Regions from separate parts of the Aeromicrobium sp. YIM 150415 genome, predicted to be linked through region 1. Evidence: riboswitches for the same ligand, from Rfam matches in the RefSeq annotation. Region 1 holds a riboswitch; the other holds the start of a gene.
The links. Region 1 has a riboswitch for cobalamin ahead of JL108_RS16165 (ABC transporter substrate-binding protein). Riboswitches for the same ligand answer to the same signal wherever they lie in the genome.

Region 1 (5,234 bases):
CGATCCAGGGTGTCCACCGGCACGAGACCCTTGCTCCAGCCCGAACCGGCGAAGTTCGGGTAGGCCCCCCGCTCGGCGGCGAGCTCCGCCGAGGCGTCGATGGCGTGCCAGCTCACGAACTCCAGGAGCCGGTCGATCAGGTCATAGGACTGCTCGCTCGCATAGGACCAGCCGAAGCGCTCGACCACATCGGTGAAGCCCATGACGCCCAGGCCGAGAGCGCGGTTGCGTTCATTCGAGTGCTCCGATTCGGGGACCGAGCTGATCGTGATGTCGATGAGATTGTCGAGCTGCCGCACGGCCCGGCGCACTGACGCGGCCAGCCGGTCCCACTCGACGACGGCATCGCCGCGGCGCCCGACCACATGTCGCGCGAGGTTGATCGAGGCGAGATTGCACACCGCTACGTTGTCGCGATCCTGCGGCAACGTGATCTCGGTGCACAGGTTCGACAGGTGGATCGTCCCGGTGTTGTCGTTGAGGGCACGGGTGTTGATCGTGTCCTTCCACGTGATCCAGGGATGCGAGGTGGTCTGCAGGCTGATGAGGATCGCGCGCCACTGCTCGCGGGCGTTCAGCTTCTTATGGCGCAGCTCCCCCGCCTCGGCCTTGGCGGCGTAGTCGGCGTATCGGCGGCTGAACTCGCGGCCGGTGAGCTCGACGAGGTCGGGCACCTCGAGCGGGTCGAAGAGGTACCAGGGCTCGTCATTCGCGACGCGCTTCATGAACTCGTCGCTGATCCACACCGCCGTGTTGGCGGTGCGGGTGCGCCGATACGGGTCCCCGGAGTTCTGCCGCAGGTCGAGGAACTGCGCGAAGTCGAGGTGCCAGTTCTCCAGGTAGAAGCAGAGGGCACCGAACTTCTTGCCACCGCGGCTGACGGCACGCAGCGTCGAGTCGATCGTGTGCATGAACGGGATCGGCCCGGTGCTGCGGGTGTTGTTGGAACGGATCGGCGATCCCTCCGAGCGCAGCTTGGTCATCGACAGCCCGATGCCGCCGGTGCCCTTGGTGAGCCACATGACATCGCGCACGGTCTTGGCGATGTGCTCGATATCGTCCTCGGTCTGCATGACGAAGCAGTTCGACAGCTGCGCGTACGCGGTGCCGGCGTTGACCAGGGTGGACCCGGCGGCGAGGTACTCCAGGCGCGACATCGAGTCGTAGAACGCCAAGGCGGCCTGCGTGGGCTCGGCCTCGTTGAGTGAGAGCCCCATCGCGACGCGCATCCAGAAGAACTGGGGCGTCTCCAGCGGGGTGCCGTCGGGCTCGGTGATCATGTACCGGTTGCGCATCGTCTGCGCGCCGATGTAGCGCAGTAGATCGTCGCGATCGGGGTCCAGCGCAGAGCCGAGCAGGTCGAGGTCGAAGAGCTCGACGAGGCGGGTGTCGAGGAGCCCGAGCTCGACGCCCCGGGTGATGGAACGGACGAAGGCCGGGCCGCACAGCGCGTACACCTCGTTGCGTGTCACGCCCTCGCCGAAGATCTTCTTGTAGAGGCTCTTGATGAGCAGTCGCGCGGCGATCGTGTCGAAGGCGGGGTCGTCCTTGACGTTCTGCAGGGCCACGCCGATGACGGCCTCGTCGAGCTGTTCGCTCGTGATGCCGTCGAAGAGGGTGATCTCCAGCTCCGAGCGCAGCTGCGTGGCGCGCGTGACGGGATCGGGCAGTCCGGTGGCGGCCTCCTCGATCGACAGAGCGATCTGGTAGCCGTCGTACGGGACACGGGTGCCGTCGCGCTTGATGACGGTCAGTGCAGTGGACATCGGTTCACCCCTCGTGAACGAGTGCTCGCGGCGATCCGCTCACGGAGGGTAGGGACGACGGCCGTGCCGTTTCGAGCCCTGAATCGTCCCTCGCGATCGCGGACCCCCGGCATCATCGGGATGCCGAGGCACTGGCAGGTCTTCGGACTCGTGGGCACTGGTCGTTCCTACTGGGTGTCGCTTCCCAGGCCGTCTGGCCCAGTGCTGATGACACCGGTCGTTCCCACTCACCGCTGCGGGGCAGTCCCGGTTTCTCACCGGATTCCCTCTTACGACGACCCCTCCGAGGAGGAGCCGAACCAGCTGCGTTCGCCACTATATACACAAATCACACGCATGTAACCCCCAAGATGTTGTGGTCTTGGCAGGGCAGGCCAAACACGCCTCCTCCGTTCAACGGGGCGGTGAGTGGCGCACCTCTGGGGCTTCGTGGCGGTGCGCTACGCACCCGTCGTGGATGGTGAGACGTGCGTGAGTCACCGCCCCGAGAGACGAGAGGTGCGTATCCCACCGCCCGACGGGTGGCGAGAGCCGGCCGAGCTGCTAGCCTGCGCTACGCCAGTCGTACCCCCGTGGGGGTCAGGGAACCCGGTGTGAATCCGGGACTGACGCGCAGCGGTGAGGGCGACGGGACGTGCACGAGGCCACTGGACGGGTTCCGGGAAGGCGCACGTCCCGGACGACCCCGAGTCCGAAGACCTGCTGGCCCTCACGGCGACCGCCGGGAGGTCTCGCCCGGGCTCCGCGACAGAGCCCCGACCTCGAAAGGTGCTGGCTCATGCCCGCCATCCCCGCTCGTCCCCTGCTCTCCCTCGCCCTCGTCGGCTCACTCGCCCTGACCGCGTGCTCCGGCTCGACCGAGGACAGCGACGCCACCGCAACGGCCGACGGCTACCCGGTGACCCTCGAGAACTGCGGTCGCGAGGTGACGGTCGAGGCGCCACCGGAGCGGGCCGTGTCCCTCAACCAGGGCTCGACGGAGATCCTGCTCTCGCTGGGACTCGCCGATCGCATGGCCGGAACCGCCACCTGGACCGATCCCGTCCGCGAGGGACTGGAAGAGGAGAACGACAAGGTCGAACGCCTCGCCGACAACGCGCCCTCCTATGAGCGCGTGCTGGAGGCGGAACCGGATATCGTCACCGCCTCCTTCCTCGGCACCCTCGGCGAGGGCGGCGTCACCACTCCTGAGGCGCTCGCCGAGCTCGGCGTCCCCTCCTATCTCTCCCCCGCCGAGTGCGGGAAGGATGACGCGACGAGCGAGGACGGCTCACGCGACAGCACCCTGGAGATCGACACGGTCTACCAGGAGGTCACCGACCTCGCCGAGATCTTCGGCGTCCAGGACGAGGGCGAGGAACTGGTCGCCGACCTGCGTTCACGTATGGAGACCGCCGCCTCGGAGGCCCCCGAGGACGAGGTCAGCGTGCTGTTCTGGTTCGCCAACAGCGAGTCGCCCTATATGGCCGGCTGCTGCGGCGCCCCCGGCATCATCAGCCGGACCCTCGGCCTGGACAACGTCTTCGACGACAGCCAGGAGGAATGGCCCCAGATCAACTGGGAGACCGTCGCCACCCGCGATCCCGATGTCATCGTCATCGGCGACCTCACACGCAAGAGCCAGACGGCCGAGACCGCCGAGGCCAAGATCGACTTCCTGAAAAACCATCCGGTCGCGAGTGAGATGACGGCGGTGAGGGAGGACCGCTTCATCTCGCTGACAGGAGCGGCGATGAACCCGTCCATCCGGACCGTCGACGGTGTCGAGCAGGTCGCCGCCGGCCTGCGCGAGCTCGGCCTCTCGCAGTGACACTCACGCGGCGCGCCTGGCTGTTGGGCGCTGCCGGTATCGCTGCGCTGCTGTGCTCGATCGCGGTCGCGGTGACGATCGGACCCTCGGACATCAGCCCCCGCGAGGTCTTCGACGTCGTGTGGTCGAAGGTGAGCGGAGGACCGTCCGGGTTGAGCCGGATCCAGGACGGCATCGTCTGGAACCTGCGTCTCCCCCGCACGCTGCTCGCTGCGGCGTGCGGCGCGGGCCTTGCGGTCTGCGGCGTGATCCTGCAGTCGCTGTTGCGCAATCCGCTCGCCGATCCGTTCATTCTCGGCGTCTCCTCCGGTGCGTCGACCGGTGCGGTGCTGGTGGTCGTCCTCGGCATCGGCGCGGGAAGCATCGGTTTGGCCGGCGGGGCGTTCCTCGGCGCGCTCGCCGCATTCGCGCTCGTGCTGATCCTCGCGACCGCGGCGGGTGGCACCACTGATCGCGTCGTGCTGTCCGGCGTCGCGGCCACGCAGTTGTTCTCGGCTTTGACGTCGTTCATCGTCTTCACCGCCGCAGATGCCGAGCAGACTCGCGGCGTCCTGTTCTGGCTGCTGGGATCGTTGTCGAGCGCATCCTGGCGCGATGTCACGGTGGTGACGCTGGTGGTCGTGATCGGGCTGGTGGTGTGCGTGGCCTGCGCGGCCTCGCTCGATGCCTTCGCCTTCGGCGAGAAGGCCGCGGCCTCGCTGGGCGTCAATGTCGGAGCGATCCGCCTCGTGCTGTTGCTGCTGACGGCGCTGATGACCGCCGTGATCGTGAGCACGTCCGGCGCGATCGGCTTCGTCGGCCTGGTGCTGCCGCACATCGCACGGGGCCTGGTCGGCGCGAGCCATCGTCGGCTGGTGCCGATCGCGGCGGTCACCGGCGCGATCTTCTTGGTCTGGGTCGACACGGCCGCACGGACCATGCTGGATCCCCAGGAGCTTCCTGTGGGTGTCGCGACCGCGCTCATCGGGGTGCCGGTCTTCGCGATCATCCTGCTGCGTCGCCGGGCGACCCGCTGAACGGAGCGTCCGTGGCCGAGTCAGGACAGCTCACACGGTCGCCGCGAACCCCGGATGGGCGGTGGGATAGGCACCTCTCGACGCTCCGGACAGGTGCCTATCCCACCGCTCCCACACTCGAGAGGTGCGCAACTCACCGCTCCATGCGCTAACAGGAATGAGACCGTAGGGCCATGACGATCGACGACATCATCGCCCACGTCACCGCGCACGAGAATGTCGTGACGATGCGACCGCAGGAGGGCGACGGCACTCCCGAGCTCGCCTGGGGCGACGTGTTCTTCTTCTACTCCCCCACCGGAAGCATCCCGCCGACCCAGCCGTTCGCCACCATCGTCACCAAGGACTACCCCGACGACACCGGGTCACGACTCGATCCTCCCGGACGGTTCCGGCTCAACATCGCCGCCGGGCGCGAGGCCTTCGAGCGGCTCGTCGGGGCCGCCCCACGCGAGCACACGCCCGAGCCGACACCGCACTTGGACGACCGGATTTTCGCGCATCCGGTCTACGGCGCTCACGGGTGGCTGGCGGTCGTCGAGCCGGGCGAGGCCACCGACGCCGCCGCGCGCGAGCTGCTGGACACCGCCTACGAGGCAGCGCGCCGTCGTCGTGAGCGGCGCACCGAGCGTGACACTTGAC
Region 2 (5,234 bases), on a different contig from region 1:
GCCGCCGTCGTCGGCCGCGCTGGCCCCGCGGCCGTCATCGCGGACCGTCAGGTTCAGCACGTCACCGTCGCGGCGCAGCGTGACGGTCGTGGTCACCTGGGGTCCGGCGTGCTTGCGGACATTCGTGAGCGACTCCTGGAGGAGGCGATAGGCCGTGAGCGCGACACCCGGCGGGACGCCGGCCAGGTCCGCCGAGATCTCGGTGTCGAGCCGCATCGACGCGGCGGCCTCCTCGAGGAGAGCCGGGACATCGGCGAGGTCGGGCTGCGGGGCGGTGCCGGTTCCATTCTCGCGCAGCAGACCGAGCAGCGACCGCATCTCGGTCAACGCCTGCCGTCCCGTGCTCGCGATGGTCTCCAGCGCGTCGACCGCCGTCTCGGGGCGGGCGGACGCGGCGTAGCGTGCACCGTCGGCCTGCACGATGATGACCGACAGCCCGTGGGCCACGACATCGTGCATCTCGCGGGCGATGCGGTTGCGCTCACCCTGCGCCGCCAGTTGCGCGCGCTGGTCGGCCTCCCGGGCTACCCTCTCGCTGCGTTCGATCAGCGAGTTCACGTACGCCTCGCGGGTGTGCCCGAGCAGTCCGAGGACCCATGCCACGACCACGATGAGGCCGATGCCGAAGGCCTGGGAGGCGACCAGGCTCGTGCTGTAGGAGGGGGTGCCGTAGGACGGCATCCAGTCGATCGCGGCGACGACGGCGGCGATGAGGCTGAGGACCAATACCGGGATGCTCCATCGCAGCCCCCGCCATCGCGCCACCGAGTACACGGCGATGGGGAAGGCCAGCTGCCCGGGGAGCGTGGTGTCGTAGAGGAGCACCTGCGCGGCGTGCGTGACATAGACCGCGGCGAAGACCGCCACCGGGTGCGAGCGCCGCCAGAACAACGGGGCGATCTGTGCCGCGGTCAGCACCGCTGTGCCCGGGCTGATGCCGACGGCCGCGAGCGGCGCGACGGCGAGCAGCGCACAGGTCAGCGCGATATCGAACCACTGCCTGCCGCGCGGGCTGAGGCGGAACGGTGCCCTGTCCATCGGATCGACGGTAGCCGAATGCGCGAGTCCGCAGATCCGTCCAGGGGTGGATCTTTACCTCATAAAGGTGCTTTTTTGTCTGGAATATCAGACGATCATCCGAAAACAGCCGTTGTGGCGGCCGATGCCGCGCGCGATGCGCCGCTATCTGCTTCCATGAGGTCCAAGGAGTGGCAGACGATCGGAGGAGATCATCGTGGGCGCCACCACCCCGCCGGGGTACGAGGACCTGGAACGCGATCTACGAGAGCGTGGGCTCGACGCCTCGGCGAGCTGGCCGGCCGACGTGCTGGCGAGCCTGGTCGCGAGCGACGCGATGAGCTTCGTCGAGCTCGCCCTCGAGCACGTCCTGGCCGATGCCCTCCGCGACTCCGAGCCGAGGGCCCGGGACCGCGAGCCCTGTGACGTCCGGGGCGCGGTCTTCGCGCACCGGCTGGACGGCACGATCTACGCGACGCTCGCCGAGGCGCTCTCCGCGCTCGCCTGGGCCGGTGATCCGGGCGTGGAGCGATGGCACGTGCTGCTCGCCGAGGTCGACCACGATGCAGCGGACATCCTGCGCTGCCGGATGCTGGCCGCCCCCTCGGCGGACTCCGATACCGCCGTGGAGTGGCTGGTGGCGCATCCGGACTGGTACTCGCTCGGCTGGGGATCGAGCAACTGGCCACCGATGGACGTCGTCGCGGTGCATGCCGATGTGTGCTCGATGGCCACCTATGAGGCGCTCGAACAGGCGATCTTGGAGTTCCTGCCCGCGGTCGAGGAGCCGGCGTGCCGAGGTTTCGGACAGTACGAGCTCCTCGCGGCGCTCGGCGACGGTCATCTCTCGAGCCTGGCGCGCGACCGCCTGGTGGAGCTGCACCATCGATTCGCCGAGATGCCGGTGGCGCGAACCTGAGTCGATGCGGCAGACTGTCGATGCGGCGGCGCGAGCGACGCCCGAGACCGTTCGCGCCGCCGTCTCGCCCTAGGGCCCTCAGCGCTCGGCGTTCCGTGGCGTGACGATGCTCGCGGTGCCGTCCGCCCCGATGCCACCTTCTATACTCGTGGAGTCCACGCCAGTGGACACCTGTTCGTCGCGGGGAAGCCGGTCGGAGTCCGGCACTGTCGCGCAACCGTAGGCCTTCGGGCGAGTCGGGAGACCGGGCGGGCGGGTCCATCACGACACACTGTCGCGTCTCGCAGTGGGGGGTCAGGACCATGGTCGTCACTGCCAGCCCCACGCAGCGTCGGCAGCGCCGCGCCCGCGATCTGCATCCGGGCGCCTGGTGGATCTGGGCACTCGGCCTGGCCGCCGCCGCGTCCGCCACCACCAATCCCGTCGTCCTGGTCCTCGTGATCGCGGTGGCCTGCCTGGTCGTCGCCAGCCGACGTGGCGACGCCCCCTGGGCCCGTGCCTTCCGCTTCTATCTGTGGTTCGGTGCGGTCATCGTGGTCGTGCGCGTGCTGTACCGGCTGGTGTTCGGCGGCGGATCGGTCGCCGGCGACACGGTACTGGTCCACCTGCCCGAGGTCCCTCTTCCCGATGTCATCTCGGGCATCAGGCTGCTGGGCGATGTCACCTCCACGGCCGTGCTCGCCGGACTCTACGACGGCCTGCGGCTCGCGGCGGTCGTCATCTGCGTCGGCGCGGCCAACGCCCTCGCCAATCCCAAGCGGCTGCTGGCCTCGGTGCCGCCCGCGCTGTACGAGGTGGGGACGGCGCTGGCCGTCACGATGTCGGTGTTCCCGCAGCTCGCCGAGAGCGTGCAGCGGGTCCACCGGGCGCGTCGTCTGCGCGGTGAGCCCGGCAAGGGGGTCGGGGCGCTGCGGCGGCTGGTCGTCCCGGTGCTGGAGGACGCGCTGGAGCGGTCGATGACGCTGGCCGCGGGCATGGACGCCCGCGGATACGGTCGTGCCGGCACCGCATCGGTGCGGGCTCGCGCCGTGACCGGCGGGTTCCTGCTCGCCGGCCTGTTCGGTCTGTGCGTCGGCACCTATGCCTTCCTCGACCAGACGGCGCCGAGATGGCTCTCCTGGCCGGTGCTCGCCGTCGGCGTCGGCTGTGCCGTGATCGGCTTCCTGCGCGCGGGCGAGCGGGTGCAGCGCACGCGGTATCGCCCGGACCGTTGGCGGAGCGCGGAGCTGGTGACCGCGTCCTGCGGTCTCGTCGCCGCTGTCGGCATGAGGATCGTCGATCCGGCTGCCGCCTTCCCGTCGCTCACGACGGCGCCCGATGTCTCGATCATGGCGCTGGCCGCGGTGCTCGTGGCGGCGGTGCCGGCCTTCGCGACCCCGGAGCCACGGCGGGCGGTCCGATGATCGACGTCACCGGTGTCACCTTCGCCTACGACGGCGTGCCCCTCCCGGTCCTCGTCGGGGTCGACCTGACGATCGGCGAGGGCGAGCTCGCCCTGGTCGCCGGCCGCACGGGATCGGGGAAGTCGACGCTGCTCGGCGTCTTCAACGGGCTGGTCCCGCACTTCACCGGCGGGACGCTGAGCGGGGACGTCCGGATCGACGGCGCATCGGTCCTCGGACGGCCTCCGCGCGAGCTGGCCGATCTCGTCGGCTACGTGCCGCAGGATCCGCTGGACGGCTTCGTGACCGACACCGTCGAGGAGGAGCTCGCCTACGGCATGGAGCAGCTGGGGCTGGCGCCGTCGACGATGCGGCGCCGCGTCGAGGAGACCCTCGACCTGCTCGGGCTGGCGGACCTGCGCGACCGCGCGCTGCGCACGCTCTCCGGCGGACAGCAGCAGCGGGTCGCGATCGGCTCGGTCCTGACGATGCACCCGCGCGTCCTGGTGCTCGACGAGCCGACCTCCGCGCTGGACCCTACGGCCGCCGAGGACGTGCTCGCCACCATCGCCCGGCTGGTCGACGACCTCGCGCTGACCGTGGTGGTCGCGGAGCACCGGATGGAGAGGGTCATCCCCTTCGCCGACCAGCTCGTCGTGGTCGAGAACGGCACGGTCCGCAGCGGGCATCCGGCGGAGCTGTTGCGCGACTCGCCGGTCGCCCCGCCGATCGTGGATCTCGGGCGGCTCGCCGGCTGGGACCCCCTGCCGCTCTCGGTGCGCGAGGCGCGCAAGCGGGTGCGCAGCGAGCCCTTCGTGCTCACGGAGCCCGAACCGCGACCGGCGCCGAACGGGCCGGTGGAGCTGACCGCTCGCGACATCACCGTCGCCTACGGCCCGGTCGTCGCCGTCGACGCGGTGGACCTGGAGGTGCGCGGCGGCGAGGTCTGCGTGCTGATGGGCCGCAACGGGTCCGGGAAGTCGTCACTGCTGTGGGCATTGCAGGGCACCGGTCGCCGGGACGCGGGCAGCGTCGCGATCGGCCCGGACGGGACCGACCCGATGAGCGTCCCCGCCGACGAGGCGCGGATGCTCGTCGGTCTCGTGCCGCAGACCGCGAGCGACCTGCTCTATCTCGAGGACGTCGCCGAGGAGTGCGCCGCCGCCGATCAGCAGGCGGGTGAGCCGCCCGGCACCTGCCGGGAGCTGCTCGACCGGCTCGCCCCGGGCATCGACGGCACCCGCCATCCGCGTGACCTCTCCGAGGGGCAGCGTCTCGCGCTCGTGCTGGCGATCGTCCTCACCGCCCGGCCCCGGGTGCTCGCACTCGATGAACCCACCCGGGGCCTGGACTACCCGGCCAAGGCCGAGCTCTCGCGGGTGCTTCGCGAGCTCGCCGATGACGGTCACGCAGTGGTGCTGTCGACCCACGATGTCGAATTCGTCGCGCAGGTCGCCGACACGGTGGCGGTGCTGGCGGACGGTCAGGTGGTGTCGGCGGGCCCGGTCCGTGACGTGCTGGCGGAATCGCCCGCGTTCGCGCCACAGGTCGCCAAGGTGCTCGGACCGCAGTGGCTGACCGTGGCGCAGGTGGAGCGGACGCGATGGTGAGCCCCGCCGTGCCCGTCGGTCGCCGGTCCGCGGCGGTCCTGGCACTCGCCTCCCTCGCCGGGATCGTCATGTTCTGCTGGCCGCTGATCATGCAGCCGGCCGATGACGCGACCCGCGTCGACCAGCCCTTCCTGCTCATGGCGCTGTTGCCGATCGTCGCGCTGGTCGTGCTCGCGGAGCTGTCCGAGGGCGGTATCGACTCGCGCGCGCTGGCGATCCTCGGCGTGCTGACGGCCGTCAACGCCGCGCTGCGCACCCTCGGGGCCGGGACCGCCGGTATCGAGCTGGTGTTCTTCCTGCTGATCC

Region 2: another riboswitch for cobalamin. It lies ahead of JL108_RS18595 (energy-coupling factor transporter transmembrane component T); the one in region 1 lies ahead of JL108_RS16165 (ABC transporter substrate-binding protein).

What each region holds. Positions count from the first base shown of each region.
Region 1 covers NZ_JAERWM010000025.1:112,690-117,923, forward strand. Annotated here, with positions in the region: gene JL108_RS16160 (ribonucleoside-diphosphate reductase subunit alpha) at 1-1,766, opposite strand, end outside; cobalamin riboswitch at 1,882-2,085, opposite strand; cobalamin riboswitch at 2,309-2,488, shown strand; gene JL108_RS16165 (ABC transporter substrate-binding protein) at 2,545-3,576, shown strand; gene JL108_RS16170 (iron ABC transporter permease) at 3,573-4,592, shown strand; gene JL108_RS16175 (DUF6194 family protein) at 4,766-5,233, shown strand.
Region 2 covers NZ_JAERWM010000033.1:20,644-25,877, forward strand. Annotated here, with positions in the region: gene JL108_RS18585 (sensor histidine kinase) at 1-1,038, opposite strand, end outside; gene JL108_RS18590 (hypothetical protein) at 1,235-1,936, shown strand; cobalamin riboswitch at 2,078-2,204, shown strand; gene JL108_RS18595 (energy-coupling factor transporter transmembrane component T) at 2,239-3,339, shown strand; gene JL108_RS18600 (ABC transporter ATP-binding protein) at 3,336-4,928, shown strand; gene JL108_RS18605 (ECF transporter S component) at 4,922-5,234, shown strand, end outside.